DNA from 3 places in the Bacillus sp. K7 genome. Region 3 is predicted to be linked to each of the others. Evidence: riboswitches for the same ligand, from Rfam matches in the RefSeq annotation. Region 3 holds a riboswitch; each other region holds the start of a gene.
The links. Region 3 has a riboswitch for thiamine pyrophosphate ahead of thiT (energy-coupled thiamine transporter ThiT). Riboswitches for the same ligand answer to the same signal wherever they lie in the genome.
Positions count from the first base shown of each region.

Region 1: it holds a riboswitch for thiamine pyrophosphate, as region 3 does, so the genes downstream of both, tenA (thiaminase II) here and thiT (energy-coupled thiamine transporter ThiT) in region 3, are expected to answer to the same signal.
Region 2: it holds a riboswitch for thiamine pyrophosphate, as region 3 does, so the genes downstream of both, M1D98_RS07025 (Ykof family thiamine-binding protein) here and thiT (energy-coupled thiamine transporter ThiT) in region 3, are expected to answer to the same signal.

Region 1 is NZ_CP096406.1:1,213,514-1,221,603, reverse strand. Features, by position in the region: gene cotO (spore coat protein CotO) at 1-411, opposite strand, end outside; gene fabI (enoyl-ACP reductase FabI) at 512-1,288, opposite strand; gene thiD (bifunctional hydroxymethylpyrimidine kinase/phosphomethylpyrimidine kinase) at 1,411-2,238, opposite strand; gene thiF (thiazole biosynthesis adenylyltransferase ThiF) at 2,256-3,266, opposite strand; gene thiG (thiazole synthase) at 3,263-4,033, opposite strand; gene thiS (sulfur carrier protein ThiS) at 4,030-4,230, opposite strand; gene thiO (glycine oxidase ThiO) at 4,230-5,339, opposite strand; gene tenI (thiazole tautomerase TenI) at 5,323-5,940, opposite strand; gene tenA (thiaminase II) at 5,918-6,625, opposite strand; TPP riboswitch at 6,707-6,815, opposite strand; gene M1D98_RS06090 (monovalent cation:proton antiporter family protein) at 6,877-8,090, opposite strand, start outside.
Region 2 is NZ_CP096406.1:1,382,676-1,390,765, forward strand. Features, by position in the region: gene isp (serine protease Isp) at 1-258, opposite strand, end outside; gene rsbRB (RsbT co-antagonist RsbRB) at 480-1,313, shown strand; gene M1D98_RS07010 (CbiQ family ECF transporter T component) at 1,349-2,113, opposite strand; gene M1D98_RS07015 (ABC transporter ATP-binding protein) at 2,088-3,722, opposite strand; gene M1D98_RS07020 (ECF transporter S component) at 3,709-4,308, opposite strand; gene M1D98_RS07025 (Ykof family thiamine-binding protein) at 4,310-4,912, opposite strand; TPP riboswitch at 5,008-5,120, opposite strand; gene ykoG (two-component system response regulator YkoG) at 5,222-5,908, shown strand; gene M1D98_RS07035 (ATP-binding protein) at 5,912-7,276, shown strand; gene M1D98_RS07040 (PepSY domain-containing protein) at 7,273-7,953, shown strand; gene M1D98_RS07045 (PepSY domain-containing protein) at 8,043-8,090, shown strand, end outside.
Region 3 is NZ_CP096406.1:2,874,208-2,882,297, reverse strand. Features, by position in the region: gene gbsB (choline dehydrogenase) at 1-79, shown strand, start outside; gene M1D98_RS14790 (MOSC domain-containing protein) at 168-746, shown strand; gene M1D98_RS14785 (DinB family protein) at 751-1,239, opposite strand; gene M1D98_RS14780 (NfeD family protein) at 1,409-1,933, shown strand; gene floT (flotillin lipid rafts scaffold protein FloT) at 1,952-3,487, shown strand; gene M1D98_RS14770 (GNAT family N-acetyltransferase) at 3,505-4,026, shown strand; gene thiT (energy-coupled thiamine transporter ThiT) at 4,069-4,647, opposite strand; TPP riboswitch at 4,748-4,849, opposite strand; rRNA gene M1D98_RS14760 (16S ribosomal RNA) at 5,311-6,860, shown strand; rRNA gene M1D98_RS14755 (23S ribosomal RNA) at 7,093-8,090, shown strand, end outside.

The sequences.
Region 1 (8,090 bases), 1.7 Mb from region 3:
AGCCTCCGGTTCTTTTTCAGGCTTCCGGTCCTCAAGTTCAAGTGCAGGCTCTTCCTTTTTTTCAGCTTTAGGAGGCTCGTGTTCAACGGTTTTTTCAACGGCTTGCGGCTCTGCTTTCTGTTCCTGCTGGTTCTTTTTATTCTCTGTCGCTCTCATCTCTTGTATTTGCTGGCTCACTGGCTCAGCAGCAGGCTTTTCCTCTGCTTGTTTGATGTCCGTTGGCACGGCTTCCTCCTGCTGTTTCTCATGGTAGGCAGGCTTTTCCTCTGCTTTTGGCGGAGCGGGTTTGTCGGTCTTTTTTTTAATGACGATCTCCTGCATGGATGACCTTGTTGTTTCTGCGTAATCCGGCTGAACAATATACATGAGCGGTTTTTTATCCGCGTTTCGTTTCTTATTAGACATCTTCATCCCTCCGATTGTGTCATATTCTATCTATATGACAGAAAGCTGAAAATCAGAAGAAATAAAAAAGCAATCCCTGTTTGGGATTGCTTGCCATGATCCTGCCTTAGCGGGCAGTGATATGGAAACCTGAATCAACGTGAAGATTTTCACCTGTAATGCCTCGGGACATATCGCTGAATAAGAACGCAGCTGTATCGCCTACTTCTTCAGGTGTTGTCGTGCGGCGAAGCGGCGCACGCTCTTCGATGTCTTTTAAGATCGAGTTGAAATCGCTGATGCCTTTAGCAGACAATGTTCTGATCGGGCCTGCGGAAATGCTGTTGACGCGGATATTTTCTTTTCCTAAGTCGGCAGCTAAATATTTCACACTTGCATCAAGAGAAGCTTTCGCTACACCCATGACGTTGTAGTTTGGCATCACAAGCTCTCCGCCAAGGTAAGTCAAAGTGACAATGCTTCCGCCTTCAGTCATCATCGGACGAGCCGCTTTGACAACAGCTGTCAGAGAGTATGAGCTGATGTTATGAGCCAAAAGGAAACCGTCACGATTTGTGTTTAAGTATTCGCCGACAAGTTCTTCTTTGTTGGCAAACGCGATACAATGCGCGATACCGTGGACCACACCGACCTGCTCTTTAATGCTTGCGAAGCAAGTTTCGATTTCCGCGTCGTTTGTGACGTCGCAAGGAAGAATAATGGAGTCATTGCGTTCTAATGTTCCGGCAAGCTCTTGAACTGATTTCTCCAGGCGTTCTCCTGCGTATGTGAAAATCAAGCGTGCTCCCGCTTCATGCAGAGAGCGCGCAATTCCCCATGCGATACTGCGTTTGTTGGCAACTCCCATCACGACAATGTTGCGGCCTTCAAGTGAAACATTCATATGTATAAAGCCTCCTATATTTTATAAAGACATAGTATTAGTACCTGATCTTAATTCTTATCATATCATAACCTTGTCCAGATGAAAAGCGCATACAACGACAAACATGAAAGAGACCACCATCAGCTGGTGATCTCATTGGCTTGTTTTAAGCTGTTTCGTTTAAAGGCGAAATGGTTTGTTGGTCCGTGGCCCGATCCGATGCCAAGCGTATGTTCCACCGCTTCGCGGACAAAGTTGGCCGCAACCTCGAAAGCCTGATGGATGCTGTCTCCTTTAGCGGTTTGAGCTGTTAATGCCGCAGCAAAGGTGCAGCCTGTGCCATGTGTATGTTTCGTATCGATATAAGGATGGCTGATTTGCATAAACATGCTCCCATCGAAAAGAAGGTCAGTAATGTGATTGTCCTCAGGCTGGTGCCCGCCTTTGATAATCACGTTCTGCGCCCCCATCTCGACGAGCTGCTCCGCTGCTTTTTTCCGGTCATCCAGTGAGCGGATTGTCATTCCAGTCAGCGTTTCTGCTTCCGGCACATTCGGCGTAATCGTGTAGCTTCTCGGAATGAGCAGCTCTTTTAAGGTGGCAACTGATTCATCATGCAGCAAGGATGCCCCGCCCTTTGCAATCATAACTGGATCAACAATCACACGGTTAAACCCGTACTCGTCAATTTTTCTCGCCACTTCTTCAATCATTTCCGCATTCCAGAGCATTCCCGTTTTTACGGCGTCTGGTCTCAAATCTTCGGCAACAGCGTCAATTTGCTGGCTCAGCGCCTCCACAGTCAGCGGATACACTCCATGCACGCCAAGCGTATTTTGAGCGGTTACCGCCGTAATGGCAGACATGCCGAAAACATCAAGTTCCTGAAAGGTTTTAATATCGGCCTGTATCCCTGCGCCGCCGCCTGAATCAGAGCCGGCGATTGTCATTGCTTTATAAATCGTCATTACACTACACTCCTTACTTACCCGATCCATTTATGATAAATGGATTTTGCCCGGGCAATATCATTCGTTCCATGGATCAATGCTCTGCCGTCCCGAAACAGCACCATTTTCATATCATCCGAGCGGCAGGAAATTAAATACGGGTTCGCGGCTACATGAAGCCCGGCTTGCTTCAGCTGGCCGGCCAGCACTTCAAGATCCGCTTCTTTTGTGAAGGATGATCTGATTTGCACCGTGTTCCTGCCGCACAATACAGCCGCTTTTGTTTGGTTCTCATATGACAAAAACGGAAATTCCTTTGTGCAACAGCTTGGGCATGCGTCATGTTTGAGGCCTGCCACTCTCACCTCTGACCGTTCGTTTTTCCACAAGTCAAAAGAGCGCAGCAGTGGCTCGAACTCCTCTCCTGTCAGCAGCTTCAGGGCGTCTGTCACCTGAAAGACCGCTACCTGCATAACAGCCGGGCTGATGATGCCGGCTGTGTCACATGTCGCTCCGCCAATCGGAAGTGTATCAAGCAAGCAATGCAGGCAGGGGGTCGATCCCGGCACTACGGTAAAGGTAAGACCGTAGCTCCCTACACAGGCACCGTAAAGAAAAGGAATGCCTTCTTTTACCGCAGCGTCATTTACGATCAGGCGGGTTTCAAAATTATCGGCCGCATCCACTATGATGGAAGCATCCTTAATCAGCTCGAAGATATTTTCAGCTGTCACATCCATGACAAAGCCCGTCACATCGACATCGCTGTTAATCGAACGGAGGCGGTGCTCAGCAGCGGCCGCTTTCGGCATTTCTTTTTTGACATCATCTTCTGTATACAGCTGCTGGCGCTGCAGGTTGCTCCATTCCACATAATCTCTGTCGACAATCTTCACAGAGCCGACACCCGCTCTGACCAGCATTTCAGCACTCGCTGTTCCAAGCGCGCCGGCGCCGATAATCACGGCGCGCGATTCTTTCAATTTCTTCTGGCCGGCTGGGCCGATCGGAGCAAACAGCTCCTGTCTGGAGTACCTGTCCGTCATACAGGAAGACCTTCTCCCGGACTGCTTGCCGTTCCGTATTGCTTAAGCGGAATGCGTCCCGCCTCATAAGAAAGGCGTCCCGCTTCCACCGCGAGCTTCATCGCACGCGCCATTTTAACAGGATCATTCGCGCCAGATACAGCCGTATTGAGGAGTACGCCGTCCGCTCCAAGCTCCATTGCGTATGCCGCGTCTTTAGGCGATCCGATGCCGGCGTCCACAATGACCGGGACTTTCGCCTGTTCAATAATAAATGACAGATTCAAAGGATTTAAGATTCCTTGTCCAGAGCCAATCGGAGATGCACCAGGCATGATGGCATGAACGCCAAGCTCTTCCAGCTTTCTTGCGAGCACAACATCATCTGATGTGTACGGGAGCACGATAAACCCTTCTTCAAGAAGCTGTTCGGACGCTTTTAATGTCTCAACAGGATCAGGAAGCAAGGAACGTCCGCACCCGATGACTTCCACTTTAATCATGTCACAAAGTCCTGACGCTTTCGCCAGCCTCGCGATCCGTACCGCTTCTTCAGCGGTGCTGGCGCCCGCTGTATTCGGCAGAAGCGTATATTTGGATAAATCAAGCTGTTCAAGAAAATTAGGCTGGGACGCTTCAAAAATGTTCATTCTCCGCACAGCAAATGTTAAAATATCAGACTCGGAAACGGCCACCGCTTCCTTTTGGATGTCAAACGATGGGTATTTCCCCGTCCCCAGCAACAATCTTGATTGAAATGATTTCCCGCCAATGGTTAACATGCTCATCCGCCTCCTACAAAATGGACAATTTCAATGACATCGCGATCACAAAGCTCAACTTCGTGATAATGTTCTTTGCCGATAATTTCTTTATTTCTTTCAACGATAACGATTTTATTTTCAAGCTGATAGAACGCCAGCAGGTCTTGAATTGTACCTTTGTCTTTTTCCCACTTCACGTCTTTACCGTTCAGCTGTAGCATCATATCTGAACCGCCTCCTTGCGATCAATTCGGAATGCGTGCAGCCAGTCTGGATTGACCTCTTTATTCATGATGAGATCACTGACCAAAGCGCCGGTTGCCGGAGCAAGCAGAATCCCATTTCTGAAATGGCCCGCCGCAAATACAATACGGCTGTCCTCAGGGTGTCTGCCGATGTACGGTTTTCCGTCCTTTGTTCCCGGACGCAATCCAGCCCAAAAACGGTCCACCTTCATATTCTGAATGGCCGGCAGCATCGTTTTTGCTTTTTTCATAACCGATTCCAGCCCGCCAAGATCCGGTGTTTCACTCCAATCACCCGGCTTCATCGTTGCGCCGACAACCAGTCTGCCGCTTTTTCTCGGTACGATATAGCAATGGTCATGGTAAAGTGTTTTTGTCAGCGGTATCTCATCATTCCAAACAGACAGGCACTCCCCTTTTACAGGGAAAAATGAGTGATTCAGCCCAAGCTGTTTAAAAAACATTCCGCTCCACACCCCGCTGGCAACCGCGACATGATCCGCCCATACATAGCCATTCGGCGTTTCGATGGACAGCGCTTCACCGCCACGTTCCACATTGAGGACGGGCGTATGCTCAAAAATCTCAGCCCCAAGCGCTTTTGCCGCTTTCGCATATGCCTTGCAAACAAAATAAGGCTCAACATGCACATCATCTTGAATAAAGGCTGCCCCGAAAATGTCACCAGACGTATAAGGCTCTTTTTCTAAAACTTCTTCTTTTGTATGCCAGCTGACAGAATCCAAGCCATCCATCTTCCTCAGCCGCAGCACGTCTTCTTCAGAAAACGCAAGCTTAAACATCCCGCCGTTATGCTGCATGATATCAATACCCGATATGGTGTAAAGCTCTTCCCCAAGACCTTTGTACAGACGCTGGCTGTGCATGGCGAAATCAAAAAACGCGTCACGTTCCTCGCACTCGGCATGGGCGCCCAGCATTCCGGCAGCAGCGCTTGTTGTTCTGCCGCCCATTGTCCCGCTTTCAAACAAGGCGATTGTTTTGTTTTCCTTTGCTAAATGATAAGCAATCGCGGAACCGATAATCCCGCCTCCAATGACAATTGCATCATAATGCCTTTTCATAGCGCATCTCCTTTAGCGTACGGGAATATTGTCTGGCAGCTTCCAAAGGATCAGCGGTAGAAAAAATTCCCGACATGACAGCAATCCCGTCTGCCCCCGCTTGTTTTACGCCTCTTAATCTGCCCGGTGCCATCCCGCCAATCGCAATAACCGGGATGGACACCCGCTGCTTGATAGTTGACAGCAAAGACAAGCCTCTGCCTTTAAGGCCCTTTTTACAATCCGTTTCAAACACATGGCCGAACAACACACAGTCCGCATCTTCTTTTTCTGCTTGAATCGCTTCCTCCAGTGAATGCACCGACCGCCCGATATGAAGGTGCGGAAATCTGGCTCTGACCTGCTTCGGTGAAAAGCTGCTGCTCGGCAGCTGCACACGATGAATCGTTGAAAAAAGCGCAATATCCACTCGTCCGTTCATGACCAATTTCCGCTTATCAACACCGCCTTCAGATAAAAGCTCAATCAATTTCAAAATGTCAGCCGCAGATTTAGACCGCTCCCGAATGTGGATGCAATCCACTTCATTCTGAATGGCTATGATGACTTCCGCTAACGCTTCAACCGGCTTGCAGTCATCAGTTATGGCGTGAAGCTCCAAGTTCCTCCACCTCTTTTACGCCGCGGTCGGACCAGCCTTCTTTTCGATTGGCCATCCCCCAAAATTGATACTCATAAAAGCTTGAAATAACAAAATTCTCTTTCATCTTGGCACGCACTTCCTCCGTGCTGTTTTCCGCCAGCTCATCAAAGCGGTTGATTTGTTCTTCGACCTGCTGTCTGAACCAGTCACCGCCGTATGTGTTGATCCACTTCTGATAAATCGGATGCCCCGGATCACATGTCAGCAATTTCTCGCCAACCTCGTAATACAGCCAGTAGCATGGCAATAGGGCTGCTAAGATCTCAGCAAAATTCCCGCTCAAAACCGAACGGTACATATGGGATGTATAGGAGTACGCCGTTGGAGATGGCTTAAAGGCCTTACGCTCTTCCTCACTGATGTCCAACAGCTCCGCAAACTCGCGGTGAAGCGCCATTTCCGCTTCATATGTACCTTGGGCGTGGCTTGCCATCCGTCCCGTTGTATAAAGGTCCTTCGCATAAGCCGCGCCAAACGATTGCACCTTCGCAAAATGCGTTAAATAATAAGAATCCTGGAGCACGTAGTATTTAAAACGGTCAATCGGAAGCGTTCCATCACCGATTCCCTTAACGAACGGATGGACAAAGCTCCCTTCCCACCATTCTGCGGCTGCACTGCGGCATTCTTCTGAAAATTTCACACGTCATTCCCCCTGTCTGATAAATAAAAAAACCACTTTCCCGCAAGGAAAAGTGGTTTGGAATTGGCATAGTAAACGAACACAAATACCGCTCCACTTCCCTACGCAGGTCTGAACCTGTTCAAGTTATGAGGGTCTAAAAGTCACACTTTTATCTCAGCCCTTATGAAGGACACCCCTAGTGGTTATACAAATACATATTGAATTGTTCTGCATCTCTATATTAACACGAATCCCTATTTGGTCAAGGTTTATCCTTCCAACGATTTCTTAAGTTCCGTTACATACCCCCGAGATCCGGTGACAATTAAGCGGTCACCCAATTTCAGCCTTGTATCCCCATGAGGAACGATGCTGTCCACACCTCTGAAAATCCTGACAAAGATGACATCGCCTGTAAAAGGGAATTCCCGCAGAATCACACCGTCGTATGTGCTGTTTTCCATATTAATTTGATACAGCGAAGACTCTTCGTTCGTGAGCAGCTTCATAACACCAGGCGCTTCTATTAGCGCGCGAAGCAATGTTTTTGTCGACAGCAGCATAGAAAAGATGTTGATTCCCTGCTCCTTCAAAGTTGCTTCATTTTCGGGTGATCCGACGCTGGCAATCACTCTTTCTGTTCCTTTTTCTTTTGCAAGTAGTGCAATCTCCGCATTCATGTCTTCATTCCCGGTCGCAACAACCAGGATATCCGTATCAAAAATGCCGAGTGATTCAAGCGTCCCGTGTTCATAATCAGAAATCGCTTCAACAGAAAAAACTGATTCCGACAGCTTTTCCTCCGCGTTCTCTTGATAGACATGCACAACACGCACGTCATACTCCTCTTCCGGCAGTTCAAGAGTAACAGGCAATGTCATTTGGTTTGCGCCGATAAACGTAATGGTCTTTTTCTCCTCCGGCTGCTCCTCCCGTTTGTATAATTTTTTAAAGAAGACCGGTGAAAAAATACTGGCAATGACGGCTACTAACGTCAGCGCTCCTGACATATTTGCGCTGATCACGTGAAGCTGCTGGCCGATTGTCGCAGCGGCAATCACGAGAGAAAGCGTTGACGTCAGCAGAAAACCAGACGCCAAAATGGTGCGGTTATCATACCACTTCTTCAAGTACAGGACGGGAATAATTTTGCTGACTAACAGCGCCAAAAGCAGAAGCGGAATCATGATCAAAATTTTCGGATCTTGGAAAAGGGTCCAAATATCCAGCTTCACTCCGACCATCACAAAGAAAATCGGAATCAAGAACCCATAGCCGAATGAATCCAGCTGCTGAACAAGTTCTTTATTTGGCGAAAGAAGGGAAACGAGAACCCCCGCTAAGAAAGCGCCGAGAATATTTTCCGCCCCAAGTGATTCAGACAGGGCAACGAGTACGATAATTAACGTAAAAATGGCACGCGTCCCAATCTGAATCGTCCCTTTTGACATAGACTCAACAAATGAACGATGTTTAAAGATCC
Region 2 (8,090 bases), 1.5 Mb from region 3:
TCCGTTGTAGTCGGAAATCACATCTTCCTTGCCGCCGTCATCATCCGTGAAGTTTTTTCCGCCGATGATTTGGCTCTTTAAATCTGGATGGCTTGTGTCGCATCCCGTGTCCAATACTGCAATTTTTACATCTTTGCCTTTTACCCCTTTTGCCCACATTTCTGGCGCCTTAATCACTTTAATGCCCTCAGGAAGCTCGTTTACATCCATGATCTGCTCATTCGTCACATACGGGATCAAGCGGATTTCACCATTCATAAAAAAGCCCTCCTTTTTTATGCTTGCAAGTGGATTCAAGGGTGTTGCCTCATATTATATGAAAAAAGCAACCGCTCGGACAGAGCCATTTGAAGCATTTTGAAAAAATAGGATACACCCCAAAGAATGATTAAATTTCAAAATATTGGATGTCTCAGCATGTATGACTGGGATTCAGCTGTCAGTCAAGTTATAATAGTGTTGGGGAAAGGAGCGGTGTGATGAAACTGAATGAAAAATTATATGCATTTTTTTCAGAGCATGTGGAACAAATGGCAGAGGAATGGATTGAAACAATGGAGGAAAGTGATCCGAATTCGCTTTACGCCTTACATAATGCATCTGTAACGGAAGAATTGAAAGAGCAGGACAGAGAGTTTTACAGGCATCTGAATAACATGTATGTTTTACCGGAAAAACAATTTCTCGAAGAATTTCAAGAGTGGGTCATTGAACTGACGAACGATCAAAAGCATCTCGACACTCCGGTTCAGTATGTGATTCGGGAGTTTATGAGAAACCGGAGATTATATACGAAGTATCTTGAGAAGTTCGCAAAAGAAAATGAGTTGGCGCTTGAACCGGAGGAGAAACAAAAATGGGCCGATTTGATTGTAAGAGTTTTTGATTTTACCATTTATACATTCGTTGATCACGCTGAAGCGAATGCCAAACAGCAGTTAAACGCCCAGAGAGAGATGATTTTGGAATTAAGCTCGCCTGTCATTACCCTGAGCAAATCAACAGCTCTGCTGCCGCTTGTCGGAGACATTGATACTGAGCGGGCAAAGTTCATTCTGGAAAACACGCTTCATGCTTGTGCAAAAAGGCGCGTGGAGCATCTATTAATTGATCTATCAGGTGTGGTTGTGGTTGATACGATGGTGGCGCACCAAATCTTTAAATTGATCGAGGCGCTCACTTTAATCGGTGTCAGGTCAACCCTGTCAGGAATCAGGCCGGAAATCGCGCAAACCGCTGTACAGCTGGGGATTGATTTTTCGAATATTACAATTAAAACCAATCTTGCCCAGGCTTTAAACTATCATCAATAAGAAAAAATCCGCTATCATCGCCGATAGCGGATTTTTTATGAGGCAAAACATAAGGATACGAGAAAAGATCCTGCGAATAGCAAGAGAATGAGGCACAAGAACAGCCAGTCGAGGCGGTTAACGGTAAGGGTCCTGTAATATGTCCGGTTTCTGCTTCCTGTAAACCCTTTCGATTCCATTGCGAGCGCTGTCCGCTCCGCTTTTCTGATGGCGCTTGCCAAAAGCGGGATGGTATACCGCTTTAAGGCGCTGATTTTCTCAATAAACCCGCTCTCTGCCGCTCCTCCTCTGATTTTATGGGCCTGCTGGATCAGCTGGATTTCATCCTTTAACAGAGGAAGAAAACGAAAGCCTGCAATAACGCCATATGCGAGCTTTGGTGAGAGCTTGCACTGCTGGACAAGGCTCAGCATAAATAAAATCGGATCGGTCGTAAAAACAAACATCATTGATAAGGCGGAAAAGCACAAAACCCGAAAACCGAGAGAGATGCCGACAGAGACATTATCACTGTTGATCGAGATAGGGCCGGCCTGAAACCAGAAATTATCCGGAGTTGTCGGAACCTTTCCGAAAACAGCAGCTGTCCATACGCACCCGAATGCCAAAATCAAAAACGGAATCGTAAACAAAAACCATTTTTTCAATGGGATGTTGGCCGCCACAAGGACACCCGCTACGATGATGACATAAAAACAAGCAGGGGTGTAAGGGTTGTAAATGAACGACAGCATGACGACACAGCAAAAAACCGCCGCCGCTTTTACTGCCGGATTAATATGATGTAACGGCTGCTTCATCACGCACCTCCTTCTGGCAGGCCATCCATTCATATAAAAGGGGAAGGGTAAGCTTTGCTTTTTGGACAAGCCCCTTTTCCTGAGAAAATAGCTGCGCTGGAGATCCGTCAAAAGCCAGGTTCGTATCGTGCAGGACAAGGACGCTGTCGGCATACGAAGAGACAAGCTCCATATCATGTGTAATCATAAGAACAGCGGTTCCTTCTTCCTTAATATGCTGAATCATGTCCATACATTCAGCCGCCGTGCGGGCGTCCTGGCCAAAGGTTGGTTCGTCTAATAATAAAACCTTTACGTTATGCATGAGCATGGTGGCGACGCTCAGGCGCCGTTTTTGTCCTTGGCTGATGGCAAACGGATGATGATCAGCCAAATGCGCAAGATTAAAACGATGCAGCAGATGCTGCGCTTTTTTCTCAGTTTCAGCATTTACTTTCCGGCCGAACAGCAGCTCGTCATATACTGTGCCTGTGACGAACTGATGCTCCGGGTTTTGAAAAACAAATCCCATTCGTTTTCGCAGTTCAGTTTCTTTATACGATTGCAGCGGCTTTCCATATAGAAGAATCTTTCCGCTTTTCGGCTTCATCAGACGGGCGAGGACGGATAAGAGCGTTGATTTCCCGGTGCCGTTCGGGCCGACAAGCGCCGTCAAAGTGCCTTCGCGCAATGAAAAACCGATGTCTTCGAAAATCGTCTGCTGCCCTCGTGCGAACGAAAGGCTGCTGACTTCCAGCACACTCTCCCCGAAATGAACTTTTTTCTTTTCGGCATGGCAGGGAGGAAAGGGCTCTTTGAACAGTCGCTCTTTTGATAAAGTAAAAGGGATGCTGCGCTTTTTCAGCAGGTCACACACTTTTGGAATTGCGATGCCTAGTTTCTTTAAGGTTTCCGCTTCGTGCTGAAATACATCTGCCGTTCGGCCATCCAGCGCTTTTTTGCCTTCTTTGTCCAGTACAATCGTTCTCTCAATCCAAGGTATCCATTCATCAAGCTGGTGCTCAATGATAAGGAGGCTGAACCCTTTTTCCTGCTGAAGATCTTTCATCATATGAACGAACTCCCGCGCTGAATAAGGGTCTAAAAGAGAAGTCGGCTCATCTAATATAATCAGCTCAGGCTCTATGGCCAGTATACAGGCAAGAGCAACTTTCTGTTTTTGTCCTCCTGACAAAGTGGATATCGTTTTTTCTTTTAAATGTAGAATGCGTAATGTGTTTAAAACGGCATCGATCTTCTCTGTCATCTCTTCTTTTGGAATCTGCAGATTCTCCAGCCCGAAAGCGATTTCGTCCTCTACCGTCAGCATGCAAAACTGCTGATCCGGGTCCTGAAAGACGACGCCGGCATGCTGAGCAACAGATTCGGTATCTGTGACCGGTTTTTGAAATAAAAACACATGTCCGGACTGTATGCCGTCGCAAGCCTCCGGATAAAGACCGTTTAAACAAAGGGCGAGCGAGCTTTTTCCACACCCGCTCGGTCCTAACAATAAAGCGCATTCTCCTTTTTGAAGCGCAAACGAGATGTTTTGAAATACCGGTTTCTCGTCTTCTTCATAAGAGAAGCTGAGCTGGTCAACCGTCAGAAGCTTATCAAAGGCTTGCATGTTCTGATACCCGTTTCCGTTTCTTTTTCAGTTCCTTTCCGAGCGCTACTCCGTTTAACACACCCGTATAAGCGAGAGAATCGCTGACAGCTTTCCCGAGAAGTCCCGCGAGAAGCGCGCCGGAAGCAAGACGGATTATGAGCAAAATGAAAAGATAGCCTGGTGAATAGGCGATATAGCCAGAAACAAAAAGATTATAGATAAAGCTGGCTACTGAAGATCCCATTCCCGCCAGCATAAGGACTGGAAGAGAGTATGCTTTCCAGCGTGTCGCGAAAAATACAGCTTCAGCCCCGAGACCTTGAACGATGCCGATGACGATGACCATCGGGCCGGACGGATTTCCCAGCAGGCATTCAACGAGAGCGGCGATAACTTCAGAAATAAGCGCCGCACCCGGTTTTCGAATCATGTACGCGGCGATGATAGAAACGATAAACCAAATGCCATAAATCGGTTCATAGGCGATTGGCCCGAACATACCTGCAAGTACGTTTCCAAAATGCGTAAATAATAAATAAACAATGGCAAAAACGATACTGATAACGGACATGATGACAATTTCTTTTACTTTCCAGCTTTTCATTTTATCCCTGCTTTCGGTTTTTTCTTGATGGACTGTTAGCTGAGAGATTCACAGTCATGGTGACATGGTTTGTTTGTTGCTCAGCCATGCGGAAAACGGCTTCCAATGTCCTGAATACGTCATGCGCATCCCCGTCAAGCTCACTCGCGTAATGGACACCCTGTACGAAGGTGCCTTCTGCTTCCGCAATGTCGACAGCTTCCATGATTAAGCCCATGTAATCCGGCTCATTCATCGGATAAAGGGCAAATTGGCATGGCGCTTCCGCTTTCAGGCTCCGGATAGCCTCTTCATTGACACGCTTCTCGTCTGCGGAAAGATATGTATCTCCTTTGGTATCGCCCGGGCATCCGATGGAAAACGTCCCGTTCATGACGATGTGTTTTTCGCTATTTGCCGTATAAAGGTAAATGGCTTTGGCAACGTCGAATACATGATCAATTGAACCGCGCAGAACTGTGCTGATATGATCGGTTTTCGCCCAAACCTTAGATGTGTCGGTTTTATTCAGCGCAGACTTGATCACACTGATAAAATCATCCGACATCGGATATAAAGAGAACCGAAAACCGGCGATTCTGCTTGTGCCGCATATGTGTTCCATTTCTTTAACCCCCTGTTTTTTGGTAAAATAAAAAACTGCATATCCTAAGGGAATATGCAGTCATAGACCGATTAAGCGCACAAAAAAATACACCATTCGGTCAACCTGCACTTCCCCACGCTGGTATTATCCAGATCGGGTCATAAGGGATCAAAGCGCGTACTCTCGCGCTTTATCTCAGCCAAAAACAGCACCCCTAGTGCTTTCCGTATACAATTTTTTATGTTGACATCATAATAGATGATAAGAATCATTTTGTAAACAAAGAAATCATTTTTTTCATATTGGGACAGGAGAGGATGGTCGGATTTGGAAAAAGGGAACCTATTAATTGTGGAAGATGAGGAAAAAATCGCCAGAGTGCTTCAGCTGGAATTGGAATATGAAGGATATGGCGTCACCGTTAAACACAATGGCACAGAAGGACTGAACGCGGCCATAGAAGGAGGGTACTCCTTGGTGCTTCTTGATGTCATGCTTCCGGGGCTTAGCGGCCTGGAAGTGCTGCGCCGCTTAAGAAAAACAGATTCGCACACACCAGTTATTTTATTAACGGCGCGCGACAGTATACCTGATAAGGTAACAGGATTGGACATCGGAGCGAACGATTATGTCACCAAGCCATTTGAAATTGAGGAATTGCTTGCGAGAATCAGGGCGGCGCTGCGCCAAAATGAAACAAAAACAGAAGGTATCAGCACCTTTCTTACATATGACGACTTGCGGGTGAACGAAAAAACCCGTGAAGTGAGACGCGGAGACAAAGAGGTAGAATTAACGCCGCGTGAATTTGATTTGCTCGTCTATATGCTGAAACATCCGCAGCAAGTGCTGACACGGGAGCAGATTTTAAACACAGTATGGGGATTTGATTATATCGGTGATACAAATGTGGTCGATGTCTACATCAGATACATCAGAAAAAAACTGGACTATCCTTACGAAAAACAGCTGATCCATACTGTTCGCGGGGTCGGCTATGCCATTAAGGGGTAAACGATGAAGCTAAAGACCAAAATTCATCTGTATACATCCATATCGCTGTTGATTTTATTGATTTTGGTCCACACGGCAGTCTATCTCATTTTTTCGTCCGGGCTGACATCAAAGGATGCGGCTCGGCTTGCTGATGAGGCGGATACCATTGCCGAAGCGCTGCATGCTGCTGAAACAGAGGGAGTGGCTTTGCAGGACATGCTGCAGGCCTACCTTCCAGCAAACGGCATGGTCCGTGTAGTGAATGGTGATCAAAAAGCTGTCATGACCATAACAAAAGAAAAAGGGTATAAAGATTTTCCACTCTCTTTTCACAGCGGGGAAACGGCAGATGTAAGGAAACATGACGGCAAACTGTTTGCTGAAGCTGCTGTTCCGGTGATTTGGGCTGATGGGCAAGTGGTATCTCTTCAGCTGGTTGAAAGGCTGGAGAACACGGAAGAGAGTCTGTTTCTACTGAAAATCATCTTAATCGCTGCAAGTGCCGCTGTTTGTATCGCTTCTTCTTTTGCCGGCAGCTTGCTCGCTCGCCGTATCATCAATCCGATCAGACGATTAATGATGACGATGAAAGATATACAGCGGGAGAAAGCATTCAAAACGATTTCCTTGGAAGGACAGTCTCACGACGAGCTATATCAGATGGGGCTGACATTTAATGAGATGGCGATGATGCTGAAAGAGCACTACGATAAACAGCAGCAGTTCGTTCAAGATGCTTCACACGAACTGAAAACTCCGCTCACGATTATAGAAAGCTACAGCAGTCTGATGAAGCGTTGGGGAGCAAAAAAGCCGGAAGTGCTTGAAGAATCGATAGAAGCAATTTATTCAGAAGCGCTGCATATGAAAAAACTGACCAATCAGCTTCTGGCGCTGGCAAAAAGCCATGAAGGACTTGATCTTGATTTGAAAACAATCGACCTGGTTGAAGTGTCGCGCACCGTCATTCAAACGCTCCAGCCTGTCTATCAGCGGGATATTTTGCTTGAAACAGATAAAAAAAGCCTGTTTGTAAAAGCTGATGAAGAACGCATCAAGCAGCTGCTGACCATTTTGCTCGATAATGCAATAAAGTATAGTGAAAAACCTATTGTGATGTCAGCTGGAACGAGGAATGGACTTCCGTTTCTGTCAGTAAGGGATGAAGGCATCGGAATAGCTGAGGAGCATATCCCGCATCTGTTCGAACGGTTCTATCGGGCGGATGAGGCGCGGAACAGAAAAACAGGGGGAACAGGTTTAGGCCTTTCCATTGCCAAACAAATCGCCGATGAACACGGCATTGGGCTGTCTGTCAAAAGCAATCCGGATGAAGGGACAACCGTCACTATGCAATTCAAAGAACAGAACGGGGGAGGCAGATGAACAAAACAATCAAAGCAGCAGCTGTTGCGGCAGCAGCGGTTTTAGCCGTCATCATCTGTACGTTTCTCATCATTCGGCAAATCCATGATGATGTACTGTCAAAGGAGGATGTCGTAAAAAAAATCGAAGCCTCTTATGAAGGCGAGGTTACGAAAGTAACACAATCAAAGGATAAAAAAACATATGACATGACCCTTAAAAATCCAAAGGGCACTTATTTTATAAAAGCTGACGCAACATCTGCTGACGTTCTTTCGATGAACAGAGTAAAAGCGATGAATCCAACTGTCTTGACAGAAAAAGAAGCCGAGCATCTCGCGCTTGGGCGGGTCCCGGGAATCGTCAAAAAACAAACACAACAGAATCGTGTTGCCACCTATACCATTCAAAAAGAAAATGGAGAAACATACGAAGTAAAGGTAGACATGCAGGCAAAGGCGGTCGTATCTGCTGATCGAATCAGCGGTGAAGATCAGCAAAAAACACCGATAACGAAACAAGAAGCCAAAACAATTGCAGAGCGGGAAACGGGCGGGACGGCAGATGACGCAGATCTCGAAAAAAGTGAGGGGACTCTCATCTTTGAAGTGGATGTTGATCTTCCGGATCATAAAGAAGCGACAGTGAAAATTAATGCCTACACCGGAAAGGTTGCGAACATTGTGTATGAAGACTGACGGTTTCTCATCAAATTCTCATCTTTCTCTCGTTTTCCTTTCATGTTGAGGATGTAAACTGTACTCATCTAAACAAAGGAGGAATCATTATGCTTAAGAAAAGATGGATGGTTGGTCTTTTAGCAGGGTGTTTAGCG
Region 3 (8,090 bases):
AAACCCTAGAGACTTAAATGAAAAAGCATACAATTGGATCTACAAGCGCTGCTTTAACCTTACGCCTAAAACGGTATAACACGATGTCCCGCTCCTTTACAGAGCGGGATTTTTTTGGATAATGAAACATAAATGGAAATGCTAAGGAAGAAGGTAGGTGCCGAATGATGTGGAAGCGTATGGCTGCAAAAACAGAAGGCTTGTATATTGCAGATACAGAAAGCTTCGTAACCAAGCGGAAGGACAAGTTCGATATTGATTATGGCGGCATCCCCGGTGACTTGCATTTTGGACTGACCAAAAAAGCGGGAGCCAGAGAACCAATGTTTTCAAGGGGAACTGAAATTTTTAATCGCAGACAAATTTCAATTGTTTCGATAGAGGAATGTGACGAGCTGGCTTTAAAAATGGAAGTTCCGAGTATTTTGCCGGAATGGCTCGGAGCGAATATCGCAGTCAGTGGAATCCACGATTTTACCTCATTAAAAGAAGGGAGCCGCCTCATTTTTCCGAGCGGCGCCGCTTTGCTGTGTGAGGGAGAAAATGATCCGTGTATCCAGCCGGGAGAAGTCATTCAGTCTTATTATCCGGACAAGCCGAAGCTGGCGCCTGCTTTCGTCCGCCACGCACTGGGCATAAGAGGGATTGTCTGTATTGTTGAGAGGCCAGGCGCTGTTTATGCTGGAGATGAAATAGAGGTCCATTCCTATCATAGGAAAGCCAAACGAAAAGCAGAAAGGGTCTGAATAATCAGGCCCTTTCCACCTTTTCTTTAATTTCTTTAATCTGGCTAAGATGCCGCTTTTCATGGTGGCCGATAAAATCGATCCACTGGCGGATAGTCAACTCTTGAAACACAGGATGCGGAAGCACTCTCTCAAAATCTTCTTCTTTTAGAGAGGCAATTGCCGCCGTCAGCTGTTCTCTCACCACATCAAGCTCGCGTTTCATTTGGCTGCCTGACATAAATCCATGCTCAGGCTCAAGGTGACTCGGGGCTTTTCGCTTATTGTTTCTGTCTTGTGCAGCTTCAAGCGGTTTCGCTTCAACTTTTTTAACAGGAGCTTCCTTTACACGCTCCTTCAGCATGATTTGTGCGGCCATATCGATTTTTTTCAAATGATCAAGAACTTCCCGTATACTCCATTCTTCAGCAGAAGGCTTTTGATTCAGCTTTTCGTCAGAAAGCCCTTTGACTTCGTTCCACGTTTCTAATCTGGCTTCATTAAAGATACTCATCATATCTCCTCCTAAAGTGACATTACCATATATATAAGCAATTATCATTTATAAAGCACTTCAAAATGGCACACTTTATCTAAAAATTTCGAAACCTTTTTCGTTATGTCTCGTATAAATGGTAACGGCAGCCGTTCATCAATGCATTGATGCAGAAAGGATGAGGAATTTGGAGTTGTTTGGCGTCCCTATACAAACGATTTATCTTTATACGCTTATGATTGCGGGCAGTCTTACGCTATTATTTCTATTTTTCGGAGATGTGTTTGCAGGGCTGTCAGAAGGCATTCCCTTTCTTAATCCGACTTTGGCGCTCGCATTTTTTACATGTTTTTCAGCAGGCGGATATATAGGCGAACACATATTGCCCCTATCCCACCTGTTGATCGCGCTTTTCTCTTGCATCCTTTCGATTATCCTTGTGATATTGCTTCACTTTTTTGTTCTGGTCCCATTATCATCCGCAGAAGAATCACTGGTTTATAAAGAAGATGATCTAAGAGGAAGGGTCGGCAAAGTGATTACCGCTGTTCCTATAGACGGGTTTGGTGAAGTGGTCATTGAAGGAATAGGCGGCACCATCTCGAAATCAGCGGTCAGCTTTGAGAATCAGCAGATCAGTTACGGGACAACGGTTTTGGTCGTAGATATCAACAACGGAGTTCTTTTAGTTACTCCGCATGAACCTATTTAAAACAAGGAGGAATGTAAAATGACAATGCCGATTATAATTGTCATCGGAGTTGTATTCTTTTTATTCATTGCACTGGTAGCCGTTTTTATCACAAAGTATCGTACGGCAGGACCAGATGAAGCGTTAATCGTAACGGGGAGCTATCTAGGAAATAAAAATGTTCATGTCGATGAAGGCGGCAACCGTCTTAAAATCGTCCGCGGCGGAGGAACCTTTGTCCTTCCCGTCTTCCAGCAGGCAGAGCCGCTAAGCCTATTATCAAGCAAACTCGACGTTTCGACACCTGAAGTCTATACCGAACAAGGAGTTCCAGTAATGGCTGATGGAACTGCGATTATTAAAATCGGTGGTTCTATAGGAGAAATCGCTACAGCGGCTGAACAATTTTTAGGAAAATCAAAAGATGACCGTGAGCAGGAAGCGCGTGAGGTTTTAGAAGGCCATCTTCGTTCCATTCTCGGCTCGATGACGGTTGAAGAAATCTATAAAAACAGAGAAAAATTTTCTCAAGAGGTGCAGCGTGTGGCCTCACAGGATCTCGCAAAAATGGGGCTTGTGATTGTTTCCTTTACCATTAAGGATGTACGTGATAAAAACGGTTATCTTGAATCATTAGGGAAACCGAGAATCGCTCAAGTAAAACGCGATGCTGATATCGCAACAGCAGAGGCTGATAAAGAAACCCGGATTAAGCGGGCAGAAGCCGATAAAGATGCAAAAAAATCAGAACTTGAACGGGCGACGGAAATCGCTGAAGCTGAAAAAACCAATCAGCTCAAAATAGCCGAATACCGCAGAGAACAAGATACGGCAAAAGCGAATGCCGACCAGGCATATGATTTAGAGACTGCCAGAGCCCGCCAGCAAGTCACCGAACAGGAAATGCAGGTTAAAATTATTGAACGCCAAAAACAAATAGAACTAGAAGAAAAAGAAATTCTTCGCCGGGAGCGCCAATACGACTCAGAGGTAAAGAAAAAAGCCGATGCAGACCGTTATTCAGTCGAGCAGTCCGCCGCAGCTGAGAAAGCCAAACAGCTCGCGGAAGCTGATGCCAAGAAGTACAGTATAGAAGCAATGGCGAAGGCAGAGGCCGAGAAAGTCAGAATTGACGGACTTGCAAAAGCAGAAGCTGAAAAAGCGAAAGGGGAAACAGAAGCTGAGGTTATTCGTCTAAAAGGTTTGGCGGAAGCGGAAGCAAAAGAGAAAATCGCCGCTGCTTTTGAACAGTACGGACAGGCTGCGATTTTCGATATGATCGTAAAAATGCTTCCGGAATACGCAAAACAAGTGGCATCACCTCTTTCAAATATTGATAAAATCACTGTTGTTGATACAGGGGGAAGCGGTGATTCAAGCGGCGCCAACAAAGTAACCAGCTATGCGACAAACTTAATGTCAAGCCTTCAAGAAAGCTTAAAAGCCTCATCGGGAATTGATGTAAAAGAAATGATTGAGAACTTTTCAGGAAAAGGAAACGTAAAACAAAGCCTTCACGAATTAACAAATGAAATAAAAGAAGCAAACGGGTCCAAACAAGAGAAGAATGACTAATGAAAGGATAGAACCAAATGGCAACTGTGAGAGAGGCAAAGTTAGAGGATATAAAAGACATTGCAAAAGTGCATGTCGACAGCTGGAGAACAACATATCGCGGCATCATCCCGGCTGACTACTTAAATGGTCTGGACTACAAGGAATTTGAAGACAAATGGAAAAGCCGCTCGTTAAAGGGTGTATTTGTCGCTCAAGATGAAAAAGATTCAATATTCGGCTTTGCTTCATTTGGCCCTATTCGGTCTGAACAAGAAGGCTATGACAGCGAGCTATACGCGATTTACCTTTTAGAGGAGCATCAGCGGCAAGGTGCAGGCAGAGCGCTCTTAGCAAAAGGAGCAGAGTTTTTGCTTCATCATGGCTTTTCAAGCATGTTTGTTTGGGTAATTGAGCAAAACCCCTCGATTTCATTTTATCAAGCCTATTCTCCTGAAAGAAAAGCGGAGGACAGCTTTGAAATTGCAGGAGAAAGGCTGAAAGAAATAGGGTTTGGCTGGCCGGATCTTTCTGCTTTGAAAACATCTCTTAACAGATAACAAAAAAACAACCCCCAGCGGATTGCGCTGGGGGTTGTCACGTTAGGCTTTGTCTATTTTAAGCAAACGCGGTGCTGTCATAAATAATAAACAAAGGACAATTGCACAGATGATGAATGAAGGAACCATATAAGTAGCATTATAAGTTAATGAATAAATCCATACCGGCGTTCCCTTTGGAGCATAGCTGCCGAAAAACACAGCTCCTGAAATGACGTGTGCCGCATAACGCAGGAAACTGCCGATAAAAACTGCGCTGACCACTGAAACAATCAGTTTCCCTTTATTTTTTGCTGCCGCTGCTTTGCGGACAGTGTAAGCGAAATAGCCGCTTATCCCAATTGCTGTGAATGCGATCATATAATCCAGAAATAGCTGTACAGGATGCTGTGCGAATAAGTTTCCGATTGCTATTTGAACTAGTCCTGTCAGCAGGCCGGTAGTAAGGCCTGCTTTTACACCCCACCGAAACGAAATCAAAAAGATCGGAATCATCATGATGGAGACCGAGCCTCCTTGAGGCATTCGGAGAAACATTCCTGAGACGATGTCTAAAATAACAGCAGCCGCAGTCATAATTGCAATTTCAATAAGGCGAACCAGTTGCTTAGATTGATTCATAAAAATCCCCTTCCATTGATAGACAATCCAAAAGGACAACAAAAAAGCAGCACGCGGAAGGATGAGAAAAGTTCCACGCACTGCTTTACAATCTGCAATTCATTTGACTTTGCCACATCCCTACGCCAGCGTTAACTAACAGGTTCAAAGGGTCAGAACGTAACCGCTCACTCTCAGCTTTAATGCTCCCCTTGTGGTTATCAATATTTAATTCGTTTCTACTATACTAAAAAGAGAAAAAAACAACAAGGTCACACTACTGAATGTATATGTTCTTTTAACATAGTTATATGCTAAAGACATGAAGGGACGATATGCCGAGGATTATAGTTTATTTATTTTATAGATTTTTTTAGAAAAACTATTGCAATAAATAAATGCAGGTGTTATATTATTAAACGTCGCTGATGCACAGCGGACAAAACAAGAAGCTTCAAAACAATTTGAAAAAAGTTGTTGACGAAATGGAAGCGAAATGTTATATTAGTAAAGCTGCTTCATTAAGAGGCAACGAAATGATCTTTGAAAACTAAACAAGACAAAACGTACCTGTTAATTCATTTTTATAAATCGCACAGCGATGTGCGTAGTCAGGGGCCTGCGCGATGCAGGTCATGCAGATGTTGTCACAGGATGTGACGAGCTTAATCTGCGCTCCATTACTTTATGGAGAGTTTGATCCTGGCTCAGGACGAACGCTGGCGGCGTGCCTAATACATGCAAGTCGAGCGGACAGATGGGAGCTTGCTCCCTGATGTTAGCGGCGGACGGGTGAGTAACACGTGGGTAACCTGCCTGTAAGACTGGGATAACTCCGGGAAACCGGGGCTAATACCGGATGCTTGTTTGAACCGCATGGTTCAAACATAAAAGGTGGCTTCGGCTACCACTTACAGATGGACCCGCGGCGCATTAGCTAGTTGGTGAGGTAATGGCTCACCAAGGCAACGATGCGTAGCCGACCTGAGAGGGTGATCGGCCACACTGGGACTGAGACACGGCCCAGACTCCTACGGGAGGCAGCAGTAGGGAATCTTCCGCAATGGACGAAAGTCTGACGGAGCAACGCCGCGTGAGTGATGAAGGTTTTCGGATCGTAAAGCTCTGTTGTTAGGGAAGAACAAGTGCCGTTCAAATAGGGCGGCACCTTGACGGTACCTAACCAGAAAGCCACGGCTAACTACGTGCCAGCAGCCGCGGTAATACGTAGGTGGCAAGCGTTGTCCGGAATTATTGGGCGTAAAGGGCTCGCAGGCGGTTTCTTAAGTCTGATGTGAAAGCCCCCGGCTCAACCGGGGAGGGTCATTGGAAACTGGGGAACTTGAGTGCAGAAGAGGAGAGTGGAATTCCACGTGTAGCGGTGAAATGCGTAGAGATGTGGAGGAACACCAGTGGCGAAGGCGACTCTCTGGTCTGTAACTGACGCTGAGGAGCGAAAGCGTGGGGAGCGAACAGGATTAGATACCCTGGTAGTCCACGCCGTAAACGATGAGTGCTAAGTGTTAGGGGGTTTCCGCCCCTTAGTGCTGCAGCTAACGCATTAAGCACTCCGCCTGGGGAGTACGGTCGCAAGACTGAAACTCAAAGGAATTGACGGGGGCCCGCACAAGCGGTGGAGCATGTGGTTTAATTCGAAGCAACGCGAAGAACCTTACCAGGTCTTGACATCCTCTGACAATCCTAGAGATAGGACGTCCCCTTCGGGGGCAGAGTGACAGGTGGTGCATGGTTGTCGTCAGCTCGTGTCGTGAGATGTTGGGTTAAGTCCCGCAACGAGCGCAACCCTTGATCTTAGTTGCCAGCATTCAGTTGGGCACTCTAAGGTGACTGCCGGTGACAAACCGGAGGAAGGTGGGGATGACGTCAAATCATCATGCCCCTTATGACCTGGGCTACACACGTGCTACAATGGACAGAACAAAGGGCAGCGAAACCGCGAGGTTAAGCCAATCCCACAAATCTGTTCTCAGTTCGGATCGCAGTCTGCAACTCGACTGCGTGAAGCTGGAATCGCTAGTAATCGCGGATCAGCATGCCGCGGTGAATACGTTCCCGGGCCTTGTACACACCGCCCGTCACACCACGAGAGTTTGTAACACCCGAAGTCGGTGAGGTAACCTTTTAGGAGCCAGCCGCCGAAGGTGGGACAGATGATTGGGGTGAAGTCGTAACAAGGTAGCCGTATCGGAAGGTGCGGCTGGATCACCTCCTTTCTAAGGATATATTACGGAATATAAGACCTTGGGTCTTATAAACAGAACGTTCCCTGTCTTGTTTAGTTTTGAAGGATCATTCCTTCAGACATAGGGGCACCTGCTAAATGCGCCACATCGTGTGGCAACGCATGTGTTAGCATGTCCTATGCGTTGTTCTTTGAAAACTAGATAACAGTAGACATCACATTCAATTAGTAAGACAAGATATCACATGGTGATTCTTTTTAACGGTTAAGTTAGAAAGGGCGCACGGTGGATGCCTTGGCACTAGGAGCCGATGAAGGACGGGACGAACACCGATATGCTTCGGGGAGCTGTAAGCAAGCTTTGATCCGGAGATTTCCGAATGGGGAAACCCACCACTCGTAATGGAGTGGTATCCATATCTGAATTCATAGGATATGAGAAGGCAGACCCGGGGAACTGAAACATCTAAGTACCCGGAGGAAGAGAAAGCAAATGCGATTCCCTGAGTAGCGGCGAGCGAAACGGGATTAGCCCAAACCAAGAGGCTTGCCTCTTGGGGTTGTAGGACACTCTGTACGGAGTTACAAAGGAACGAGGTAGATGAAGAGGTCTGGAAAGGCCCGCCATAGGAGGTAACAGCCCTGTAGTCAAAACTTCGTTCTCTCCTGAGTGGATCCTGAGTACGGCGGAACACGTGAAATTCCGTCGGAATCCGGGAGGACCATCTCCCAAGGCTAAATACTCCCTAGTGACCGATAGTGAACCAGTACCGTGAGGGAAAGGTGAAAAGCACCCCGGAAGGGGAGTGAAAGAGATCCTGAAACCGTGTGCCTACAAGTAGTCAGAGCCCGTTAACGGGTGATGGCGTGCCTTTTGTAGAATGAACCGGCGAGTTACGATCCCGTGCAAGGTTAAGCAGAAGATGCGGAGCCGCAGCGAAAGCGAGTCTGAATAGGGCGCATGAGTACGTGGTCGTAGACCCGAAACCAGGTGATCTACCCATGTCCAGGGTGAAGTTCAGGTAACACTGAATGGAGGCCCGAACCCACGCACGTTGAAAAGTGCGGGGATGAGGTGTGGGTAGGGGTGAAATGCCAATCGAACCTGGAGATAGCTGGTTCTCTCCGAAATAGCTTTAGGGCTAGCCTCAAGGTAAGAGTCTTGGAGGTAGAGCACTGATTGGACTAGGGGCCCCTACCGGGTTACCGAATTCAGTCAAACTCCGAATGCCAATGACTTATCCTTGGGAGTCAGACTGCG